4 regions of the Rhizobium sp. CNPSo 3670 genome follow, and region 4 is predicted to be linked to each of the others. Evidence: predicted binding sites of a transcription regulator. Region 4 holds the regulator's gene; each other region holds the start of a gene.
The links. Region 4 encodes PhoB, which activates phosphate uptake and scavenging genes when phosphate is short. Its sites were predicted from a motif close to TGTCATNNANCTGTCAT; they were not measured.
Positions count from the first base shown of each region.

Region 1: AC13QO_RS05735 (UDP-2,3-diacylglucosamine diphosphatase) is a predicted target of PhoB. The motif match lies at 2,474-2,490, and genes of this name have one in related genera.
Region 2: AC13QO_RS02430 (DUF1045 domain-containing protein) is a predicted target of PhoB. The motif match lies at 4,200-4,216, and genes of this name have one in related genera.
Region 3: AC13QO_RS07870 (DUF2794 domain-containing protein) is a predicted target of PhoB. The motif match lies at 2,557-2,573, and genes of this name have one in related genera.

Region 1 is NZ_JBXSOL010000004.1:204,298-210,195, reverse strand. It holds gene AC13QO_RS05750 (FAD-binding oxidoreductase) at 1-953, shown strand, start outside; gene AC13QO_RS05745 (histidine phosphatase family protein) at 1,019-1,768, opposite strand; gene AC13QO_RS05740 (hypothetical protein) at 1,951-2,283, opposite strand; gene AC13QO_RS05735 (UDP-2,3-diacylglucosamine diphosphatase) at 2,551-3,363, shown strand; gene AC13QO_RS05730 (MFS transporter) at 3,529-4,746, shown strand; gene dgcA (N-acetyl-D-Glu racemase DgcA) at 4,698-5,681, opposite strand; gene AC13QO_RS05720 (MlaE family lipid ABC transporter permease subunit) at 5,779-5,898, shown strand, end outside.
Region 2 is NZ_JBXSOL010000002.1:143,161-149,058, forward strand. It holds gene AC13QO_RS02400 (metallophosphoesterase family protein) at 1-660, opposite strand, end outside; gene uraH (hydroxyisourate hydrolase) at 661-1,017, opposite strand; gene AC13QO_RS02410 (ureidoglycolate lyase) at 1,014-1,514, opposite strand; gene AC13QO_RS02415 (HepT-like ribonuclease domain-containing protein) at 1,520-1,882, opposite strand; gene uraD (2-oxo-4-hydroxy-4-carboxy-5-ureidoimidazoline decarboxylase) at 1,879-2,379, opposite strand; gene puuE (allantoinase PuuE) at 2,379-3,302, opposite strand; gene AC13QO_RS02430 (DUF1045 domain-containing protein) at 3,417-4,124, opposite strand; gene AC13QO_RS02435 (NAD(P)/FAD-dependent oxidoreductase) at 4,239-5,417, opposite strand; gene mnmC2 (tRNA (5-methylaminomethyl-2-thiouridine)(34)-methyltransferase MnmC2) at 5,416-5,898, shown strand, end outside.
Region 3 is NZ_JBXSOL010000006.1:74,392-80,289, reverse strand. It holds gene AC13QO_RS07885 (ABC transporter permease) at 1-559, shown strand, start outside; gene AC13QO_RS07880 (Bax inhibitor-1/YccA family protein) at 733-1,461, shown strand; gene AC13QO_RS07875 (GNAT family N-acetyltransferase) at 1,569-2,126, shown strand; gene AC13QO_RS07870 (DUF2794 domain-containing protein) at 2,133-2,534, opposite strand; gene AC13QO_RS07865 (DUF1223 domain-containing protein) at 2,833-3,573, opposite strand; gene acnA (aconitate hydratase AcnA) at 3,923-5,898, opposite strand, start outside.
Region 4 is NZ_JBXSOL010000008.1:223,617-229,514, forward strand. It holds gene AC13QO_RS11120 (aspartate aminotransferase family protein) at 1-934, opposite strand, end outside; gene AC13QO_RS11125 (GcrA family cell cycle regulator) at 1,359-1,892, shown strand; gene phoB (phosphate regulon transcriptional regulator PhoB) at 2,279-2,962, opposite strand; gene phoU (phosphate signaling complex protein PhoU) at 3,088-3,801, opposite strand; gene pstB (phosphate ABC transporter ATP-binding protein PstB) at 3,846-4,661, opposite strand; gene pstA (phosphate ABC transporter permease PstA) at 4,677-5,898, opposite strand, start outside.

The DNA of each region.
Region 1 (5,898 bases), on a different contig from region 4:
TCACGCGGAAATTCGGGCTGACCCTCGACAATCTGATTTCGGTCGATGTGGTGACGGCCAACGGCGAACTGGTGAAGGCGAGCGAGACGGAGCGGCCGGACCTGTTCTGGGCGCTGCGCGGCGGCGGCGGCAATTTCGGCGTCGTGACCTCCTTCGAATTCCAGCTCAACCCGCTCCAGCCCGAAGTTTTCGCCGGACTGGTCGTGCATCCCTTCGCCGATGCGGAAAACGTTCTCAGGGAATATCGCGAGGCGCTGGAAACAGCACCCGACGAGCTGACCTGCTGGGTGGTAATGCGCCAGGCGCCGCCGCTGCCGTTCCTGCCGGCCGATTGGCACGGCAAGGAAATCGTCGTGCTTGCTATGTGCTATTGCGGGGACATGGCGGCGGGCGAAAAGGCGGCGGCGAGGTTGCGCGGGATCGGAAAGCCGATCGCCGACATTGTCGGCCCGATGCCGTTCATCGGCTGGCAGCAGGCATTCGACCCGCTTCTAACGCCCGGCGCCCGTAACTATTGGAAGAGCCAGGATTTCGCCTCCCTTTCCGATGCGGCGATCGAGATTCTCATCAATGCCGTGCGGAAGCTGCCAGGGCCGGAATGCGAAATATTCATCGGCCATGTCGGCGGCGCCGCCGGCCGCGTGCCGACCGAAGCCACGGCATTTCCACAGCGCAGTTCGCATTTCGTCATGAATGTCCATGCACGCTGGCGGGAAACCGAGATGGACGGAAACTGCATCGGCTGGGCGCGCGAACTTTTCGAGGCAACCAAGCCGCATGCTGTGGGCACTGCCTACATCAACTTCATGCCTGAGGACGAGACCGACCGGGTCGAAATGGCCTACGGTGCTAATTATGCGCGCCTTTCGGAAATCAAGCTGCGCTATGATCCGAACAATTTGTTCCGGATGAATCAGAATGTGAAGCCGATGGCGGCGGTGCGAGCTGCTTGAATAGATGAAGCGTAGAAGACCCCGCCCAAAACCGCTCCCCACAAGGGTCCCTCGTGGGGAGCGGTTTACCCACCGCGCTTCGGCGTCATCGTCACGTCAGCGCCATAGGCATCGCGCAGCTTGTTCTCCTGTCCCGGCTGCCGGTCGGCGGCCTGGTGCAGCGGTATCGTGTCGTAGCCCTGCAAACGCGTTCCCTCGATCAGCGTAACGTCGGAATTCCCAGGATTGTCGGAGCGCTCGAACCAGTCGACGGAGTGGTGCAGGAGATTCATTTCGACCGCCCGGTTGGTGACGCCGTGGCCGACGATCGCGACGTTGTGGTCGCCGTTTTCGGCCTCGCGCATGACGGTCTGAAGGAAGAGACGCACCCGCTGCGCCACGTCCGCCCGGCTTTCGCCGTCCGGCGGCCGCGCATAGAACTTGCCGCTATTGTTGCGCAGCCTCGCCCATTTTTCGAACTCTTCGGGGAATTTCTGCTTCTGCTCGGCACGGTCGTAGATTTCGGTGAAGAGGCCGAAATCCTGCTCGCGCAGAAGATAATCTTCCCTGACATCGCCGACGAAGTTTTCCGGCAGCGCTTCGAGCAGCGCATCCTTGCTCTGGCGCGTGCGCAGAAAGGGCGAATACCAGATATGCAGCTTCTGGAATCCCTGGCTCGGCAGCCCTTTGAGGTACGAAGCGATGACAGCGCCTGCCTCAGCCGCCTGGCGATAGCCCCATTCAGTCAGCGGCACATTATGATCGCCGAATTGGCGGTAGGCCTGTTCGTTGATGTTGCCGAGGGATTCGCCGTGGCGAACGAGAAAGAGACGCATCGGCCATCCCGCTTTGTCGGACATGGAATCGTTGTCATCATGAACGCGCTCGATCGGCAGGGCAATATTGCCGGCCGAAAAGGGGCGTAGCGTCTGGTCGCCGCTTGCCCCCAATCCGCTTGGCCCGTCGATCTTGTTCACTCGGTTCCAAATCGAGAAGCGAGAGAGCGTCTTCCGGGCTATCAGCGGCCCTGGAAGATCTTGATGAGTTTTGGCGTAAACCGGTGAGCCTTGATGTCGAGCAGATCCTGATACGTAGCGCGACCGGAGATCGCGGCCGTCAGATATCGCTGGCAGGCGATCCTCGGAGCGTCATTGTCGGAGACGTTTGTCACGATCCCCGCGGCGCGCCGCGCATTTGCATCGAAATCCTTTGTGCACACTTTGACGAACTCGTTTCTCGCTCTCGCGCTGCCTTGAAGTAGCGTGACTGTCGCATCATAGTCCTGCTGCGTCGGTGCACAGCCGGCAAGCAGTGCCATAGAAATCATTATTGTCGCGGTTCGGGCGCGCATCATCAATATCCCCCAGGTTACGCCTTGATCGGCAGCTGCTGTAAATTTGATTCTCGGCATGCGGGAAAGATCCAGGACCTCGCGGCGAGAAATTAGGATAATCGGATTTCCGATATCGCTTGCGAGCTTCGATGGGATCTGCGTTTACCATCCAGACGGAACGGCGGGTTTGCAGGGCTTTTCCCCATCTTGTCATCTTCCTGAAACACGAGTCTGGTTTTGGAAGGCTAGATGAAAGATGGGGCACGAGCACTGTTCGTGACAGACATGATGGAACCCAGACATTTCCGCACGCTCTTCATTTCCGATGTGCATCTCGGCTCGAAGGCCGCGAAGGCTGATTTCCTGCTGGATTTCCTGCGCTACCACGAAGCCGATACGATCGTGCTCGTCGGCGACATCGTCGACGGCTGGCGCCTGAAGCGCAGCTGGTACTGGCCGCAGGTCTGCAACGACGTCGTCCAGAAACTGCTGCGTAAGGCGCGCAAGGGCACGCGCGTCGTCTACATCCCCGGCAATCACGACGAATTCTTGCGCGACTTCCCGGGCATGCATTTCGGCGGCATCGAGGTCGTCGAGCACATGATGCATGACGGCGCGGACGGCAAGAAATACCTGATCCTGCACGGCGACGAGTTCGACGTCGTTGTCCGCAACGCCCGCCTGCTCGCCTATCTCGGTGACTGGGCCTATGATACGGCAATCCGCATCAACATCTTGCTCGCCGCCGTACGCCGTCGCCTTGGCATGCCATATTGGTCGTTTTCCGCCTGGGCGAAGCTGCAGGTCAAGCATGCGGTCAATTTCATCGGCGAGTTCGAACGCGTCGTGGCTGAAGAGGCGCGCAAGAGCGGAGCCGACGGGGTGATCTGCGGCCACATCCACCACGCCGTCATCCAGGAGATGGACGGCATCCGTTACATCAACACTGGCGACTGGGTGGAAAGCTGCACAGCGGTTGCAGAGCATGAGGACGGCACGTTCGAACTGATCACCTGGCGAGCGCTTGCTAGCGCAGTGCCGGCGCTTACCGCAGTCGAGCGTCTCGAAGAGGCGGAACTCGCCGCGCAGGCAGCGTGATTTTACAGCCGGCGCAGTCGCGGCGGCTCGCCAGCAATTTAGCCGTTACCGCGAGGTAACAGGCCCAATTTATTTTCTAAAACGTTTCCGGACGGCTATTTCTCGCAATGGTCGCCCCCCGCGGTGGTGTGTTAGGAAAACATCTAGTTTCCTTCAGGTCCACCGATGATTCCCGCTCAACATTCTCCGGGTGAGGGAGCGCCGCCGCGCTTCCGGCTGCTCAGCGCGCTGTCCTATTGCGCGCCGCTGCTCGTCAATGGCGTCGTGCTGCCATTTTTCCCGGTCTGGCTGCAAACCCATAGTTTCAGTGACCGTGAAATCGGCATTATTCTCGCCATACCGATGGTGGTTCGAGTCTTGGTGGCACCTGTCGTCGCCATGGTGGCCGACCGCATGAAGGAGCGCGCCACCGTGCTGCTCTGGTCGGGTGGCCTGTCGCTGCTGACGGCGATCGCGCTTTACTGGACGACCAGCTTTTGGCCGGTGACAATCGTCTTCGCGCTGCAGGGCGCCACCTTTGCGCCCTATGTGCCCGTGGTCGAATCGATCGTCATTTCAGGCGTGCGCCGCTGGGGGCTCGATTATGGGTCGATGCGCGTATGGGGCTCGATTGCCTTCATCGTCTCGACGCTCCTCGGCGGTCAGCTGATCGGCCGGGGGGGCGGCGGCATGGTGCTCGTCGTCATGGTGTTCGGCTTCACGATGACGGTGGCGATGGCGATCTTCTGTCCGCGGATCGGGCCCACACGGCGGCGCGGCCAGCCGATCGACCTGCCGGCCGCCACCGGCAGCGGGTTGCGCGAGCCACATTTGCTGCTGCTCCTGATCGGAGTTGCCATCCAGCAGTCGAGCCACGCGGTGCTCAATGCTTTTTCCTCGATTTATTGGCATCAGCTCGGCTTTTCCGGCACCGAGGTCGGCTTGCTCTGGAGCGCCGGCGTTGCTTCGGAGGTGACGGTGTTCTTTCTGTCGAAGCGTCTCAATCGGCGCTTCAATGCCTGGACATTGATCCGCTTCGGCTGCGCCATCAGCGTCTGCCGCTGGATCCTGTTTCCCATGAATGCCGGCTTTGCCGGCTTCTTCCTGCTGCAATGTTTCCATGGCTTCACCTATGCCTTCGTGCATACCGGCGTGCAGCGGAGAATCGTGGCGACGGTGCAGGAAACGCAGGAGGCCTCGGCGCAGGGCGCCTATTTCTTCTATGTGGGCATGGCGATGGGGTTGATGACCATCGCTTCGGGCTACCTCTACGCCTGGCTCGGCCTTGTCAGCTATTACGTCATGGCGCTCGTCGCGCTTTCCGGCCTCGGGCTGGTCATCTCAGCCTACTATCTTCAGCCCCAGAGGGTGCTTTCCGGCGGAAAGACCAGGGAAGCGGCGTAGCGCAGGCCGGGTTGGCGGTCGCGGGCAAGCAGCAGCGGGCCGTCGAGATCGACGAAATCGGCATCCTGCGCGAGCAGCATGGCTGGCGCCATCGCAAGCGAAGTGCCGACCATGCAACCGATCATGATCGAAAAGCCGAGCCTCTCCGCTTCGGCCTTCATCGCCAAGGCCTCGGTGAGGCCGCCTGTCTTGTCGAGCTTGATATTGATCGCATCATAACGGTCGGCAAGGCTTGCGAGGTCTCCGGTGTGATGCACACTCTCGTCGGCGCAGACGAGCAGCGGGCGGCGGATTTCGGCAAGCAGCGCATCGCGGCCTGCCGGCAACGGTTGCTCGACGAGGGCAACGCCCGCCTCCGCGGCGATCTGCAGATGACGTTCCAGCACCGCCTCCGGCCAGCCCTCATTGGCGTCGAGAATGATCGCAGCATCGGGTGCGGCCGCGCGGACTGCGCGGATGCGGCTTTCATCGTCGCTGGTTCCCACCTTGACCTTGAGCAGAGCGCGACCGGCATGTTCGCGCGCCTGCGCGGCCATCACTTCCGGCTCGCCGAGCGAGATGGTGTAGGCTGTCGTGAGCGGTTTGAGCGCCGTGAGGCCGAGGCGGGCGGCGACCGTTTGGCCCGTCCGTTTTGCTTCGAGATCCCAGAGAGCGCAATCCACGGCGTTGCGTGCGGCACCCGGCGGCATCGCCGACAAGAGGTCGTCGCGCGAAATGCCGGATTCGATCAGCGGGCGCGCTGCCTCGATCTGGGCCAAGACGCTCTCCATGGTCTCGCCGTAGCGGCGGTAGGGCACGCATTCGCCGTGCCCTTGCGCGCATTCTTCCGTGACTTCGCAGCTAATGACCTCGGCCTTAGTCTTTGCGCCGCGCGAGATGGTGAAGGTCCCGGCAATCGGAAAGGAATTCATCTGGATATCGAGGGTGCGCGGCATTATTGCTATCCTGCGAGCATGGAAATTGGACGTTGCTTCTGTATATTGACGCGCCGGCGGCGATCCGCTTCGCGAGTCGGCAATGTCGCCGTAAGCCTTGAAAGACACAAGTATCTTGAACGCCGAGAATCGCAACGCCGCCTCACTGCAAGTGGACGACCGGCCAGATGGTTCGGGGCAGCATGTTCGTCTCAGCGGCAATTGGCGCAGCGCCTAT
Region 2 (5,898 bases), on a different contig from region 4:
GTCGTAGGCGACAGTTCGGAACTGCCACATCCATCCGGCCGCCGTCTTTTCCAGGATAGCATAGCTCGCCAGCGGATGGCCGGCTTCGACCTTGTGATAATAGGGCAGCACATCGTCATAGGCGGGGCAGCCGACACTGCCGGGATTGACGATCAGCCGGCCGTCCGAGAGTCGGGCGGCATGGGGAATGTGGCTGTGGCCGCAGAGGATCAGCGGCAGGTCGATGCCTTCGGCGAGCGCCTCGATCGCTTCGAACGGCTTCAAGAAGACTTGCCCCTGCGGCGAAACGGACTCCAGCCAGTAGAGATTGTCGTCTTTCGGCGTCGCATGGCAGAGATAGGCCTCCCCGCGATATACGGCATCGAACGGTAGACCCCGCAGCCACTCGAGGTGGGACGGCGTCAGCTGCCGGTAGGCGGCAGCATCCGAGGCATGCATAGAGGCGGGATCCTGCTCGATCAGATAGCGGTCGTGATTGCCCCGAACCGAGGTCAGCCCGAGAGGCGTCAGCAGGTCAGCCGTTCGGCCTGCCTCCAGCGGCCCGCTGAAGAAATCGCCGAGATTGACGACGTCCTCGATGCCCTGAGCCCGGATATCGGCAAGCACCGCCTCGAGTGCAAGATGGTTGCCGTGAATATCGGCGATCGCAGCAAACCTCATTTAGCTGCCGCGATAGGTTGAATAGCCGTAAGGCGAAAGCAGGAGCGGCACATGGTAATGCGCCGTGACATCGGCGATGCCGAAGCGGATCGGCACGAGATCCAGGAAGGCCGGATGCGGCAGCGGCGTGCCGCAGGCCCTGAGATACTCGCCGGCGTGGAAGACCAGCTCGTAGATGCCTACGTGAAAATTTTCGCCCGCAAGGATCGGGCCACCGTCGACTCGGCCGTCCGCATTGGTCTCCACCGTTTTCAGATGTCTGCGGATCTCGCCGTCGAGCTGGAAAAGATCGATCCTGAGCCCATTGGCGGGCTTGCCAAGGGCGGTGTCGAGCACATGTGTCGTCAGTCCGGTCATGGGCCTGGCTCTTTGATGACATAGGGGGGGTCGAAGAAGAATTCCTCCAGATTATTGCCAGGGCCGTCGCGGTCGACGACCAGGAAATCGGAGGTTTGGCCGAGCGCCATCAGCGGATGATGCCAGACATTGCGGCGGTAGTTCACACCCTGGTCTCCGCGCGCGAAAAACACCTGCGGCCTGCCCGGACGTCCGCCCTCGTCCTCGGAGACGACGACGAGGAATGGGCGGCCGGAGATCGGCGAGAAACTCTGACTGCCGAAGGGATGGCGTTCCATCATGTCGACGTGATAAGGGAAGCTGCGCGGTTGGCCGCGAAAGAGATTGATGATCACGCGCGCGCCCTCGCCCGCCGCCTCCGCCGCGGCCAGCGCATGGAAGCGTTCGGTCGTGCCGCCGTTGATGAGCCGCATCGAGGCTGGATCGGCTTCGATCACTTCGCCGAAAGGAGCAAAGGCCGATCTGGTAAGCGGGCGGATATCGAGAAAATCAGCCAACGGGTTCACTCACCTTCGGCGTGCCAGTGACGAATAGCGTCGATCTCGACGAGAAGTTCCGGCAGCGTGCGATAGGTTGCATCCCAGATGTCCGAGGGATCGAGAGCGAAGACGTCTTCCAGGATACGGTTGCCGGTTCCGCAGATTTTCGTCCACGGCAGAGTGGGATGCTCGGTTGCGAATTCCGGATGGGCTACGAGCAGTCGGGAAGCAGCCGCGCCGATAGTGAAGTGGCAGAAGGCGACCGCCTTGAAGGTGAGATTATCCTCGGCGAAGGCCGCCTCATCCATTCCGCCCACGAAGTATAGTGCTTCGGCTGCCGCCTTCTGCATTTCATTGAGATAGTCGATAGCACGAGGCTCGCTCATTTGCCCTCCGGCAACATCGATGTCAGGCGCAGCAGCGCGATCCGTTCGACCTGTGTCGTGGCGGTCGCGAATTCTTCATCCAGGTCATTGCCGATCCGCCTTTCGAAGGCCGAAAGGATATCGTCCTTGTCGAGCCCTCTGACGGCGATGATGAAGGGAAAGCCGAATTTTTCGACATAGGCTGCATTAAGTTCGGTGAAGCGGGCATGTTCGGCCGGGCTCAACCGATCGAGACCGGCGCCGGCCTGCTCCTTGCGGCTGTCCTCCGTGAGTTCGCCCGCTATCGCCAGACGCCCGGCAAGATCGGGATGGGCACGCAGCACGCCGAGACGCTCCTCCCGGCTTGCTGCACGGAAGACGGCGGCAAGAGCCGCATGCACGCCTGATGCCGTCAAAGGCTCCCTCAGACCCCCGGCGTCATAGGCGCGTTCGGCGATGAAAGGCGAATGCTCGAAGACGCCGCCGAAGCGGGAAACGAAATCCTCGCGCGACAACATCAGAGCGCATCCGGCTGATGATTCTTGTGCCAGTGCTCGGCGATTTCGATGCGGCGCGGAATCCAGACCTTGTCATGCTTCAACACATATTCGATGAAGCGCTTCAGAGAGGCTGCCCGGCCCGGACGCCCGACGAGGCGGCAATGCAGGCCGACCGACATCATCTTCGGGCTGCCGTCCTTGCCTTCCTCGTAAAGCGTGTCGAAAGCGTCCTTGAGATAGGTGAAGAACTGGTCGCCGGCATTGAAACCCTGCGGTGTGGCAAAACGCATGTCATTGGTTTCGAGCGTATAGGGGATGATCAGGAAGGGTTTCCCGTCGACGCCCTTCACCCAATAAGGCAGGTCGTCGGCATAGGAATCGGAGGAATAGAGGAAACCGCCCTCTTCCTGCACCAGTCGCAGCGTGTTGTCGGAAGGCTTTCCCTGATACATCCCGAAAGGCCGCTCGCCGGTGAGTTCGGTGTGCAGGCGCACGGCTTCGAGGATATGCTTGCGCTCGAGATCCTCGGGGAAATCCTTGTATTCCAGCCAGCGATAACCGTGGCTGGCGATCTCCCAACCGGCCTCCTTCATGGCCGCGACGGCTTCGGGGTTGCGCGCCATCGCCAGCGTCACGCCATAGACGGTCGCCTGCACCTTGAGACCCGTGAACATCCGCCAGAGCCGCCAGAACCCGGCGCGCGAACCATACTCGTAGATCGATTCCATGTTGAGATTGCGCTGCCCCGGCCAGGCCGCCGCACCGACAATCTCCGACAGCAGGTTTTCGGAAGCCGGATCGCCTTCGAGGATGCAGCTTTCGCCGCCCTCCTCGTAATTGATGACGAACTGCACGGCGACGCGGGCGTCGCCCGGCCACTTCGGATCGGGCGTCTGACGCCCGTAGCCGACGAGATTGCGCGGGTAGGTCTCGGAAACCATCAAATCACCTTCTGAAAAGACGAAGGAACGGTATCATCCGCAGCCGGAATGTCGAGACGGAAACTGCACAGGAGAATTTTTCTTTTTAAAACAACCGGTTAGATCGACATCTGCTCAGGCGATCCTGCGCGCGCTGACCTTGCCCATCGGGTGGAGCGAGTGAACGCGGAAGGGACCGCCAGTGCCCTCCTCGATCATCAAAGCCACATTCGAAACGATCACCGGCTCCCTCAAGACGGGCTCGAAGATCGTTCCCAGCGCTGGCTCGATGCGGGGCATGTCGATCGTGTGGATGGGGCCTGTCACCGGCATATGGAAGCGGAACTCCTCCATCACATAGGGATTGCCCCAACGATGCAGATTGGCGAATTGCGCCGCCGACAATCCGTCGGGATCGCTGCGTTCGATATCGGCTTCACTCAGCGGCGCCCGGAAACGATCGAACTCCTGAACGATCGCCGAAGCCAGATACTGGATCCGCTCACAGGGGGCGCTCGGCACCAGGCTGTAGAAATTGCCGAGCCGGGCGATTTCGAGACCTGGGATCTGGAAGGGAGCATATGTTCCGGCAAAACGCATGAGATCGCGCAGGAGTTGCGATTCGGACGTCTCGGCGGAGAGGTGAAAAGGCGCTTTCAGAACGCCGTGAAAACCATAGCGTCGCGGCACCGCAGTATAAAAGGCGATCTCATGAATGCCGAGGCCGCGGACGGCCGGAGGCTCCACCATATCGCCTGAAAACACGTTTCGGCCAAGCCAATTAGCGGCCACGAGCGACAAGGGGTCGCTCGCCGGAGGCGTAAAGCAAATGGCATAGCGCATGCAATTTCCTCCGTGAAGGAAGTGAGCGCCGGGAAAATCCGGCGCTGCCGATGCGCAAGCAGATAGGTGATTTGCATGACAGAATAACGAAACGCAGCTGTATCTAATTCACGTTTAACGTGAAGCGACAGCGATATGGCTTGATATCGCGAAGCTTTCCGGCAGCGAAAATTCGCAATCTGTGTCGCCTGCCATACAAACCGCAGCCTCCGCCAGCCGATGGGCCAGCCCGAAGCTGACCTTGAAACCGCCGGTCAGTGCGATCAGTCGGGGATGGATGGGATGGCGGCCGACCATTGGATCGCGGTCGATGGCTTTCGGGCGAAGCCCCGCCCAACGTTCGATGACAGGGGCGCTGCGGAGCGCCGGCACGATCGCCCGCGCCGCCGCGATTAACGCGTCGAGCTGTGCATCGGTCGAGAGGGGGTCGTCGAAACGGTTCTCGCTGGTGCTGCCGACCGCCGCATGCCCCCCCTCATGCGCGACGATATAGAGTCCATCGAGGAAGATCGTCGGCAACGCCGGGTCGACATCTGCTTTCAACAGCGCCGCCTGCCCTTTCACCGGCTGGCCGAGCGGCTGCTTCAAGCCCGGCGTCAGCCGCTGCAGCGCGGGAAAGGACTGATGGCCGGCGGCCAGGATGCAGCGGCCGTACGTGATGATTTCGCCGCCGATCTCGGCCGTCCCGCGATCGGGATTGAGATCGGAGACAACAGCATTTTCCATGATGCGCACATGTTTTGCCCGCCGCAGCAATGCGATGAGCGCTGAGATCAAGGAGCGGGGCGCAACACGGGCGGCGAGCGTATCGTGCACGAAGCCACTTTCGCCGGCAGATGCGTCAGGCCAACCATCGACCGGCGGCCTGTCGATGACATGCCAGTGGAAGCGGCGTTCGCCGGTCCGCCAATGGCGCTCCGCATCTTCGGAATGGCCGCGGGCGATGCGCTTGAGATGCGGTTTCGGCAACGGGATCAGCCGCCCCGACCTGTTGTAGCCGGCCGACAGCCCGGTTTCTGCTTCAAGCGCCACAATTTCGGTTTCGAGCGAGACCAGCGCATCGAACTGGAATTGCTTTTTCTCCGACCACCGGTCCGGCATATGCGGCATCAGCGCGCCTAGCAGTCCGCCGCTCGCGCCTCCGCCCAATCTGCCGCCGTCGGCGAGGACGGTGCTGATACCGCGGCGTTCGGCATGAATGGCCGCCCAGAGACCCATGATGCCGCCGCCGACGATCAGCAAGTCGCAAGAAGATTGACCGGACGTCGGCTGAGGACTATCGGCTTTTTCCATGAGAGACGTGAACCCCGATCAGATTGGCGCGGGCGCGCCGCAGCCGCTCGAATGGCGCGACGGCGATATGCCCTATTCCACTGTCTTTGGCGATCATTTTTATTGCCAGACCGACGGCCGGCTGGAATGCGGCCATGTCTTCCTCGCCGGCAACGGCCTGCCGGAGCGCTGGGCCGGCAGGCAGGAATTCATGATCGGCGAACTCGGCTTCGGCACCGGCCTGAATTTCGCCGAGACCTGGCGGCAATGGAAGCTTCACCGTGAACACGGCCAGCACCTGCATTTCATCTCCTTCGAACTCCATCCGATGCGCGGCGAAGAGATCGGCCGGGCGCTGTCGCATTGGCCGGAGATCGACGCGGAATGCGAGGCGCTGACGGCGGCCTGGCCGCAAACGCCAGCCGGAACTGTCTCGCTCGATCTCGATGCCCAAACGCGGCTCAGCGTCGTCTGCGGTGCGGCACTCGACGGCGTCGCCGCG
Region 3 (5,898 bases), on a different contig from region 4:
ACCGAACACCTTCCGCGGCGCCCCGCATGCCTGGCTGGCGACCCTGACCGATCCCTCCTCGACGCCGGCCGAAGATGCGGCGATCCTGAAATCCGTCACCAATACCTATCCGACGATCACCAGCGTGCGAGTCAAGGACGCGATTGACATCGTCAACCAGCTCGTCGAGCAGCTTGCGACAGCGATCCGTGCCGCCGCATCGGTGGCGCTCATCGCCTCGATTCTTGTCCTGGCCGGTGCGCTCGCCGCCGGCAACAGGACGCGCACCCACGATGCGGTGGTGCTGAAGACGCTCGGCGCCACCCGCGCCATGCTGATTCGTGCCTTCAGCTACGAATATCTGATCCTCGGACTGGCGACTGCGATCTTCGCACTCTTTGCCGGCGCCGTCGCCGCCTGGTTCATCGTCGCCCGCATCATGCGACTGCCGTCTGCCTTCCTGCCTGACGTGGCGGGCCTGACGCTGGTGACGGCACTCGTTCTGACAGTCGGCATCGGCCTCATCGGCACCTGGCGCATCCTCGGGCAGAAGGCGGCGCCCGTGCTGCGCGAGCTTTGAAGCTGTCCCAAGGCCTTCACCTTACGGCGATTTAACCGGCCGCGCCGTTGCAGGCCCCTTGTTTGCAAAGGGCGAAAGCCTCATATTGTCTGCAGGCATGCTGGAGCTCCGCAGCGGCGCCCGGGTCGAGAACCCCGACACCGTATCTCCTTCGGAGCTTGTAAGAGGAAACTATGGCTGATCTTCGTAACTATCAAAGCCGCGTCCAGACCGGCGAGATGATTGATCAAGGCCTGCGCGCATATATGCTCAAGGTCTACAACCTGATGGCGCTCGGCCTGGCGATCACCGGCGTGGCCGCATATCTCGGATTCAACTTCGCGGTCCAGGACGGCCAGCTCACCCAGTTTGGCGCGCTTCTGTTCCAGTCACCGTTGCGCTGGGTCGTCATCCTTGCCCCCCTTGCGGTCGTCTTCTTCCTGAGCTTCCGCATTCATCAGATGAGCGTCTCCGCCGCCCAGACCACCTTCTGGATCTACGCCGCCCTGGTAGGGCTGTCGCTCTCGTCGATCTTCCTGGTCTATACCGGCCAGAGCGTCGTTCAGACCTTCTTCGTCACCGCCGCCTCCTTCGGCGCACTGTCGCTTTACGGCTATACCGCGAAGCGTGACCTGTCGGCGATGGGTTCGTTCCTGATCATGGGTCTCTTCGGCCTGATCATCGCCTCGCTCGTCAACATCTTCCTGGCTTCATCCGCGCTGCAGTTCGCGATCTCGGTGATCGGCGTGCTAATCTTCGCAGGCCTCACCGCCTACGACACGCAGCGGATCAAGGAACTCTACTATGAAGCCGATGACGTCGCTGTCGCCGGTCGCAAGGCGATCATGGGCGCACTGACGCTTTACCTCGACTTCCTCAACCTCTTCATGTTCCTGCTGCAGTTCATGGGCAACCGCAGATAACAGGCGCAATGCGATCGAAAAGGCGGCTTCGGCCGCCTTTTTTGTTGCGCCGGTTTCGCAGGGATGATTTTAGAGGAGCCTGCTCTTCCGATGGACCTGCCGCCCCGATGTCCTTCCTCCTGCGCAACGCCGCCCAAGCCGACATCCCCGCCATCACGGAGATCTATGGTGACTCGGTCCTGAATGGCGTTGCAAGCTACGAGATTGCGCCGCCCTCCGAGGCCGAAATGGCCCAGCGTTTTTCCGCGATAGTCAGTCAGCAATATCCCTACATCGCCGCGGCCGATGCGGACGGGAAACTCCTAGGCTACGCTTATGCGTCGGCCTTCCGCACCCGCCCCGCCTATCGCTGGATGGTGGAGGATTCAATCTACCTAGCCCCCGAAGCCCGCGGCCGTGGCATCGGCAAGGCACTGATGATCGAGCTGATCGACCGCTGCACCGCGCTTGGTTTTCGTCAGATGGTGGCCGTCATCGGTGGCGCGAGCCCGGCCTCGATCGCGCTTCATCTGAAGGCAGGTTTTGTGGAGGTCGGCCTGATGAAGGGCACCGGCTACAAGCACGGCCACTGGCTGGACACGATGCTCATGCAGCGCAGCCTCGGCGAGGGCATGACAACCGATCCGAATCCCTCCACCTACCCCGGTACGCTGTTTGCGGGCTGATAAGAGTTATTTGTCCACGAGGCTCAAGGTTTTGTCGAATACCTTGAGGACCTGGTTCAACTCGTGTCCGCGCTTCAGGATCATGCCGTTGATATTGATCACGGAATAGGCACCCTGCTTGGCGGCAAGCTTCGGGTTCTTTTCAATCCGGAAGAGCGGCATCTCGCCGGAGCGCTTGAAGACGGAAAAGACCGCTCTGTCCTTCAGATGGTCGATGGCGTAATCGCGCCATTCCCCCTCGCCCACCATGCGGCCGTAGATCCAGAGGATCGCATCCAGCTCGCGCCGGTGGAAAGTCACCGGAAGCGGGTCCTTGCTTTGTTTGTATTCCCTGAGATCGACGATGACCGAGGAACTATTGTCGACGGAGCGGCTTTCGCCGTGTCGCAAATCCGGCTGATCTGTCATCAGGTCTCCAAGGCCTCCGCTTGTGACAGGAGAGTGACAGTTTGCCCGAGCCGCCGCAAATTGCAAGAGCGGCGCTCCTCACATTCGCCGCAGGTCCAGTCACGTTCGCTGGGGACCAAGCAATGCTTTCTCCCCAGTGCCGCATTTCAGTCAAAACAGCGCCTCATTTGCGGGAGATTTATGCATCCCGGTTTGGCGCCAGCGCGCCAAAGGGCCCGGCGGAGCGTATCGACCTTAACCCCAGCCCCGAATACGCTCGGCCGGGCCGCCCGCACTTCACCCGTGCTCGGGTGAAATATCAGATGCTTTTTCCCGCCATCACCACGGTCGCGCCGAGGATCGCCGCCGGATCGCCGTCGGCCGTGGCCGACTGTAGCAGGATTGCGCAGCCCTCGAGCTGCGGCCGCTGCAAGACGCTCGCCGGTAGCGTCAAACTGGTCGCCTTGCCATCCCACATGCCGACGGTTTCGATGTTGGTGACGCTGTGCAGATAGGAGATCTTCTTTCCGCTGTTTTCGCCTTTTTCAACATCGATTGTCTTCTCCTTGTCGAAATAGACCATGACGACATTGGCCTTGCCCTGTCCGGCACCGATCTTGATCTCCAGTTCGTCGCCGCGCATCGCCGCGCTGATGGGAACGGTCAGCCCATTGCCTTCGCTGCTGTAGGTGTCGATCTTGCTGTTGATGCCGGTGAGATCGGCGCCGGCCAAATGGCCGCGCCCGTTGACGATGGCTTGCGGCGTATAGACGTTGCTGCGACCCATCGTCCTCGCATAGCCGTACTGCCGCTCGGTATTTTCCTTCGAGCTCAGCGTATCGGCCCAGCCGAGATAATTCCAGTAGTCAATGTGATAGGCGAGCGCGATGACATCGCCTTGGTTCACCAGCTTGCGAAAGGCGGCATCAGCGGGAGGACAGGAGGAGCAGCCCTGTGACGTGAAAAGCTCGACGACGCCTCTGGGCTTGCCGTCTTCGGCATGCAGCGAGCCTGCAAAAGCAACGCCGGCGATCAGCGAAATCAAGAAACGGGGGGACATTCACCTGCACCTCTTTTTCAGCGCCGGCGGCGTTTAGGAACCGAAGGCTCTGAGACATGAAACGTACGAATAATCCTTCCGGGTCCAAACGAAAAGTCACGAACGGGTGAGACGTAGCTCGCCCGGAAGGCGCTGAAAACAAATCATCGTGAGCCCCATCGAATACTGTCGCCGCAAAGAAGAGCCGCCGGAAATTGCTCTCCGGCGGCCGCCATTATCATAGCAAGCTCCTAGATCCGGATGATTTCAGGCCGATTCGGCCTAAAATCTGAATCCGGATCTACATCAAAGAAGCAGAGCATGATGTTGTCCGAAAACCGCTCACACTTTTCGGCATCATGCTCGACAATCAGGCAGCGAGATCACGCAGAACCGTCTGCAGGATGCCGCCATTGTTGAGGTAGATCACCTCGTCGAGCGTATCGACGCGCGACAGCAGCGGAACTTCCTTCACCGTGCCGTCGCCATAGGTGATCTTGGCGATCTTCCTCTCGCGCGGCTTGATCTTGTCCAGCCCCTCGATGGTGACGAGCTCGTCGCCCTTGAGGCCGAGGCTCTGCCAGGTCGTGCCCTCTTCGAAGACGAAGGGGATGACGCCCATGCCGACCAGGTTCGAGCGATGGATGCGCTCGAAGCTCTGGGCGATCACGGCCTTGACGCCGAGCAGGTTGGTGCCCTTGGCAGCCCAGTCGCGCGAGGAGCCGTTGCCGTATTCGACGCCGGCAAAGATGACGAGCGGCACGCCTTCGGCCTTGTACTGCATGGCGGCGTCATAGATCGATGTCTCTTCCTTCGACGGATAGTGGATCGTGTAGCCTCCTTCCTTGCCGTTCGGGCCAAGCATGTGATTGCGGATGCGGATATTGGCGAAGGTGCCGCGCATCATCACTTCATGGTTGCCGCGCCGCGTGCCGTATTGGTTGAAGTCGGCAACGGCAACGTCATGGCCGATGAGGTATGCGCCGGCCGGCGATGCCGCCTTGATCGAACCGGCCGGAGAGATGTGGTCGGTGGTGATCTTGTCACCGAACAGGCCGAGGACGCGGGCGCCCTTGATGTCGGAGACGCCGGTGCCCTTCTTGCCCATGCCGACGAAATAGGGCGGATTCTGGACATAGGTGGAGTTGTCGTCCCAGGCATAAGTCTGGCCCGGCGGGACCTGGACGGCCTGCCAGTTGGCATCACCCTTGAAAACGTCGGCATACTTGGTTTCGTAGAGTTCGCGGGTGACGTATTTCTGAATGAACTCCTGCACCTCGTGCGAGGTCGGCCAGATATCCTTGAGGTAGACCGGCTTGCCGTTCTGGTCTTCGCCGATTGGCTCCTTGGTCAGGTCCTTCTGGACCGTGCCGGCAAGAGCGTAGGCGACGACGAGCGGCGGCGACGCGAGATAGTTCGCCTGGACGTCGGGCGAGATGCGGCCTTCGAAGTTGCGGTTGCCGGAGAGCACGCCGGAAACAATCAGACCCTTGTCATTGATCGTCTTGGAGATCGGCGCCGGCAGCGGACCGGAATTGCCGATGCAGGTGGTGCAGCCGAAGCCGACGAGGTTGAAGCCGAGCTTATCGAGGTCGGCCTGCAGGCCCGACTTGGCGAGATATTCGCCGACGACCTGCGATCCGGGCGCGAGCGACGTCTTGACCCACGGCTTGGTCTTCAGCCCCTTGGCAACGGCGTTGCGGGCGAGAAGGCCGGCAGCGATCAGCACCGACGGGTTGGAGGTGTTGGTGCAGGAGGTGATGGCGGCAATCGCGACGTCACCATGGCCGAGATCGAAATCGGTGCCTTCGACTGCATAGCGGTTGTTGAGCTGCCCGGGCTTCTTGTAGTCGGCTTCCATCGATGTCGCGAAACCGGAAGCGATGTTTTCAAGCGCGATGCGGCCTTCCGGACGCTTGGGGCCTGCCATCGACGGCACGACGTCGCCGAGGTCGAGCTCCAGCGTATCGGTGAAGACGAGGTCGGAACCGTCGCCTTCTCGCCACATGCCCTGGGCCTTCGAATAGGCTTCGACAAGCGCGATGCGATCATGCGTGCGGCCGGACATGGTGAGATAGTTGATGGTTTCGCCGTCAACCGGGAAGAAGCCGCAGGTCGCGCCGTATTCCGGACCCATGTTGCCGATCGTCGCACGGTCGGCGAGCGGCATGTTGTCCATGCCGGGGCCGAAGAATTCGACGAACTTGGAAACGACACCCTTCTTGCGCAGCATCTGCACGACGGTCAGAACGAGGTCGGTCGCGGTGACACCTTCCTTGAGCTTGCCGGTCAGCTTGAAGCCGATTACTTCGGGCAGAAGCATCGAAACCGGCTGGCCGAGCATGG
Region 4 (5,898 bases):
GCCCCTGGCGGAAGACGAGCGCGACGTCGCGCACATGCTCAAGGAAGCCATCGGCGAGGATGACGTCGAGTACGGCACTGCCGACCGCCATGGCCAGCGGATTGCCGCCATAGGTCGAACCATGCGTGCCGGCCTTCATGCCGGAGGCAGCCTCGGCCGTGGCAAGGCAGGCGCCGAGCGGGAAACCGCCGCCGATGCCCTTGGCAACGGCCATGATATCGGGCGTGATGCCGGACCATTCATGGGCGAAGAGCTTGCCGGTGCGGCCGACGCCGGTCTGGACCTCGTCGAGGATCAGCAGCAGGCCGTTTTCGTCGCAGATCCGGCGAAGCGCCTTCATGAATTCGCCGGTGGCGGGACGCACGCCGCCCTCGCCTTGCACCGGCTCGATCAGGATTGCGGCCGTCGCATCGGTAATGGCGGCGCGGACGGCCTCGATGTCGCCGAACGGCACCTGATCGAAACCCGGCGCCTTGGGGCCGAAACCTTCGAGATATTTCTCCTGACCGCCGGCAGCAATCGTCGCGAGCGTGCGCCCATGGAAGGCACCCTCGAAGGTGATGATATGGAAGCGCTCGGGATGGCCCTTGGAAAACTGGTAGCGGCGCGCGGTCTTGATGGCGCATTCGAGCGCCTCGGCGCCCGAATTGGTGAAGAACACCTTATCGGCGAAGGTAGCGTCCGTCAGCCGCTTGGCGAGGCGCTCCTGGCCGGGGATCTCATAGATGTTTGAGAGGTGCCAGACCTTGTCGGCCTGCTCCTTCAGCGCCGCGACCACATGCGAGTTGCCATGGCCGACGGAGGTGACGGCGACGCCGGCGCCGAAATCGAGATAACGCTCGCCGCTCTCGGTGATCAGCCATACGCCCTCGCCTCGCTCGAACCGCAGCGGGGCGCGAGAATAGGTGTCATAAAGCGGCGCGGCTTCAGCCATGGCGCGGGTCTCCCGTTCAATGTTGTCTTGCACGGACTCCGGCTAACAAAACCAGGTCCAAAAAATCAAAAATGCCGCCTTTCGGCGGCGAGCGGTACTATTTCCTTTTCGCGCTGCATTGTCAACAAAACTGGCGCCTTAGCCTATGCAGCAAGGTTGTGCAGCGGCACTTTCGGCCTTCAACAGGCATTATTGCAGAAATGCCACGCAGAGGCAGCAAGTTGGGGAAAACTTGAAATTCGATTCATCCGGATTCCCGCGACTCTTGTCACGGAGTCAGCCTCACACTAGGTTAAAGTTCAATTACTAGACTGCATGCGGCGGAACTAGTCACCAAAATTGATCAAGCGTTTCTTGTTTCGGAGGCTTCCGGGACAACGGTGAGGGATTCTGCCATCACCAACGCAAAAGGTGGAGACAGGGCATGAACTGGACAGACGAGCGGGTCGAGAAACTCAAGAAGCTTTGGGCCGAAGGACTGAGCGCCAGCCAGATTGCTGCGCAGCTTGGCGGCGTCAGCCGAAACGCCGTTATCGGCAAGGTGCACAGGCTCAGCCTTCCCGGCCGCGCCAAGGCCGGCGGCACGGCCACCGCGGCGCGCACGCCGAAGCGCCAGACATCCGCGCCGCGCGCGCCGAACTACGCCTCCCGGATCACCACCCGCACCGTGACCCGTCAACAGGGCGCAACGATGCTGAAGGAAGAGATCGAGGTCGATGCCGTCGAGGAAATGGAGTATGTGCCGGCCGGCAATGTGGTCGTGCCGATTTCTCGCCGCCTCGGCCTGACGGAGCTCACCGAACGCACCTGCAAATGGCCGGTCGGCGACCCGCTCAAGGAAGATTTCCATTTCTGCGGCTGCGAGTCCCCCGACAATTCGCCCTATTGCAGCTATCATCAGAAGCTTGCCTATCAGCCGATCAACGAAAGGCGCCGGGCGGCGGCACGGGTCAGCTGAGCGGGGGCTGTATCGCTGAGCATGTGAAACGGGCCGAGTGGCCCGTTTTTTTATTCGATTGGGGAGGTGACCTTTGCGTATAGCAACCAAGCCAACCCCACACTCCGTCATCCCAGGGCTTGACCCTGGGAGCCACAGCCAAGCACTCGGCTTCAATTGTTTCCCAGCAGTTGGATGCCATCAGCTCTTCACGCCGTGCCAGCCGCATGGATCCCAGGGTCAAGCCCTGGGATGACGGAGGAGAGGTTGGTGCCGAGACGCATAAGCCTCGCCGGCGCAATGACGCTGGCGACGAAGCGGCTGCGATCGACGACGGCAAGGGGGGCCTCACAAGCCGTACTGCCGTGCGTTTGGCGGGAACGCCCACCCCACACACTCCCTCAGCCTCAGGCTTCCATCGAATAACCCGCGCCACGGACGGTGCGGATGACGTCCTGCATGTTGGAGAAGTTCAGCGCCTTGCGCAGGCGGCCGACATGGACGTCGACGGTTCGTTCGTCGACATAGATGTCGTGGCCCCAGACGCCGTCGAGCAGCTGCGAGCGGGAAAAGACCCGGCCCGGCGACGACATCAGGAATTCCAGCAGGCGGAATTCGGTCGGGCCGAGGCGGACTTCGCGGCTCTTGCGGTGGACGCGATGGGTTTCGCGGTCGAGCTCGATATCGCCGCATTTCAGCACCGAGGACAGCACCTCGGGGCGGGCACGGCGCAGCATCGCCTTGACGCGGGCGACGAGTTCGGGGGTCGAGAAGGGCTTGACGACATAATCGTCGGCGCCGGTGGACAGTCCGCGCACACGCTCGCTCTCCTCGCCGCGCGCCGTCAGCATGATGATCGGCAGTCGCTCGGTTTCCGGCCGCATGCGCAGGCGCCGGCAGAGTTCGATGCCGGAGACGCCGGGCAGCATCCAGTCGAGGATGAGCAGGTCGGGCGTGCGCTCCTGAAGCCTAATTTCGGCCTCGTCGCCGCGCAGGATGGTATCGACCTCGAAGCCTTCGGCTTCGAGATTATAGCGAAGGAGCACGCTGAGGGCTTCCTCGTCTTCAACAACTGCGACTCTCGGGATCATGCGTGTCCGTCTCCTCGCGCACAAGCCTTAAACTGGGGGTTTAAGCAGGCGTCCTGCGCAAATTCAGAAATTGGCTGCGACCTCTTTGCGCGCCCCGAACGGGCGCGCACGCAATCTTGGAAGGATTATTCCGTCGCGGCGCCGACGGTGTTGGCGCTGTCATCCTTTGGGCGATCGCCTTCCGGCTGGGCGCCTGTTGCCATGTAGTAGATCGTCTCGGCGATGTTGGTGGCATGGTCGCCGATGCGCTCGATGTTCTTGGCGCAGAAGAGCAGATGCGTGCAGCTCGTGATGTTGCGCGGATCTTCCATCATGTAGGTCAAGAGCTCGCGGAACAGCGAGGTGTACATGGCGTCGATCTCGTTGTCGCGTTCGCGGATGGCGGTCGCCTTGTCGGCAGCGCGTGTCGTATAGACGTCGAGCACTTCCTTGAGCTGGACAAGCGCCAGCTCGGAGAGATGCTCGAGACCGCGGGCGAGCTTGCGGGGCACGCCGGTGCTCTGCACGGCGATGACGCGCTTGGCGGTGTTCTTGCCAAGGTCGCCGACGCGTTCGAGATCGGCGGCGATGCGGATCGAACCCATGATTTCGCGCAGGTCCGCCGCCATCGGCTGACGGCGGGCGATGGTGACGATCGCCTTGTCGCCGATTTCGCGCTCGGTGTGATCGAGGATCACGTCGTCTGAGATGACCTTCTGCGCCAGCGCGGTATCGCCGTTGACCAGCGCCCGGACGGATTCGGCGACCATCTGTTCGGCCAGGCCGCCCATTTCGGAAATCCGCCTGGAAAGGAACTTCAGATCATCATCATAGGCAGAATAAATATGTGTCGATGCCATGGGGCTTTGTCCTCGAATAAGGGGAAGGCTTCGGATGGCCGTGATCAGCCGAAGCGACCCATGATGTAGTCCTGGGTACGGGGATCGTCCGGATTGGTGAACATCTTGTCGGTGTCGTTCTCCTCGACAAGATTGCCGAGGTGGAACATGGCGGTGCGCTGCGAGACGCGCGCGGCCTGCTGCATGGAGTGGGTGACGATGACGATCGTATAGTTTTCGCGCAGTTCGTGGATCAGCTCCTCGACCTTGGCGGTGGCGATCGGGTCAAGGGCCGAGCAGGGCTCGTCCATCAGGATGACTTCCGGGCTGACGGCAACGGCGCGGGCAATGCACAGGCGCTGCTGCTGACCGCCGGAGAGGCCCGTGCCGGATTCGTGCACGCGGTCCTTGACCTCGTTCCAGAGGCCGGCGCGCTGCAGGCTGCTCTCAACGATCTGGTCGAGATCGGCCTTCGACTTGGCGAGACCGTGGATGCGGGGGCCGTAGGAGACGTTTTCATAGATCGACTTCGGGAACGGGTTCGGCTTCTGGAAAACCATGCCGACGCGGGCGCGAAGTTCGACGACGTCGATATCCGGATCATAGATATCGTCGCTGTCGAGCGTGATCTTGCCGGTGACGCGGCACCCCTCGATCGTGTCGTTCATGCGGTTCAGGCTTCGCAGGAAGGTCGACTTGCCGCAGCCCGAGGGGCCGATCAGGGCGGTTACGGTGTTTTCGCGGATGTTCAGGTTCACGTCGAAAAGCGCGCGCTTCTCGCCGTAGTATACGGAGACATCCTGTCCGATCATTTTATACGGGACGTTGCTCATCTTCTGATCCAGCGCCTTTTCAACTGCAGCTTCCGTCAGCATGTTCATGATGTTTGACTCCGTTTACCAGCGGCGCTCGAAGCGACGACGCAAGAGGATGGCGCCCATGTTCATGACGACCAGGAACAGGAGCAGAACGATGATGGCACCCGAAGTACGCTCCACGAAGGCACGTTCGGCCTCGTTCGCCCACATATAGACCTGCACGGGCAAGGCCGTCGAGGGCTCGAGCGGCGTCGTGGGCGCATTGGCGACGAAGGCGACCATGCCGATCAGGAGCAGCGGCGCGGTCTCGCCGAGCGCATGCGCCAGGCCGATGATGGTGCCGGTGAGAATGCCGGGCATGGCAAGCGGCAGGACATGGTGGAACACCATCTGCATCTTCGAGGCGCCGAGGCCCAAGGCGGCGGCGCGGATCGAGGGCGGCACGGCGCGCAATGCGGCGCGGGTCGCGATGATGATCGTCGGCAGCGTCATCAGCGTCAGCACCAGGCCGCCGACCAGCGACGCCGAGCGCGGCAGACCGATGAAGTTGATGAAGACGGAAAGGCCGAGCAGACCATAGACGATCGACGGGACGGCGGCGAGGTTGTTGATGTTGACCTCGATCAGGTCGGTCAGCCTGTTCTTCGGCGCGAACTCTTCGAGATAGATCGACGCCGCCACACCGATCGGCAGCGACAGCACGAGCACGATCAGCATCAGGTAGAGCGAGCCGATGAGGGCGACGCCGAGGCCGGCGGCTTCGGGACGGCTGGAATTGCCGTTGACGAAAAGGCCGCTGTTGAACTGCTTCTGAAGCGCGCCGTCCGCCTTTAGCTGGTTCATCCAGGCCACCTGCTTGTCGTTGACCTTGCGGTTCTTCTCTTCGACGGAGAGATCGATCTGGCCCTTGTTGGCGCTATCGACATTGGCGTCGGCGAGCAAGGTGACATTGACCGTCTTGCCGATGATCGAGGGATCGGCGACGACCAGATCACGCAGCTGGATCGGCGCGCTCTTGGAGAGCATCGCGGTTGCGTCGCGCACATCCGGACGGCTCGATGCATTGATGTTCAGCTGCTTGACGATCGCTTCGCGCAGCAGAACCGGATAATTGGCCGCGACCAGCACGGAAGGATCGGTCGCGCGCTTGTTGTCCGGGTCGATCGTCTTCTCCGTGAATTCGATCGGCAGGGTGATCGTCGTCTGCTGGAAGGCGGTGTAGCCCTTGCCGATCACCGTCCACAGCAGGACGAAGAGGAAGATAAGGCCGAAGGCGATGGCGGCGATACCGTAGGCCTGG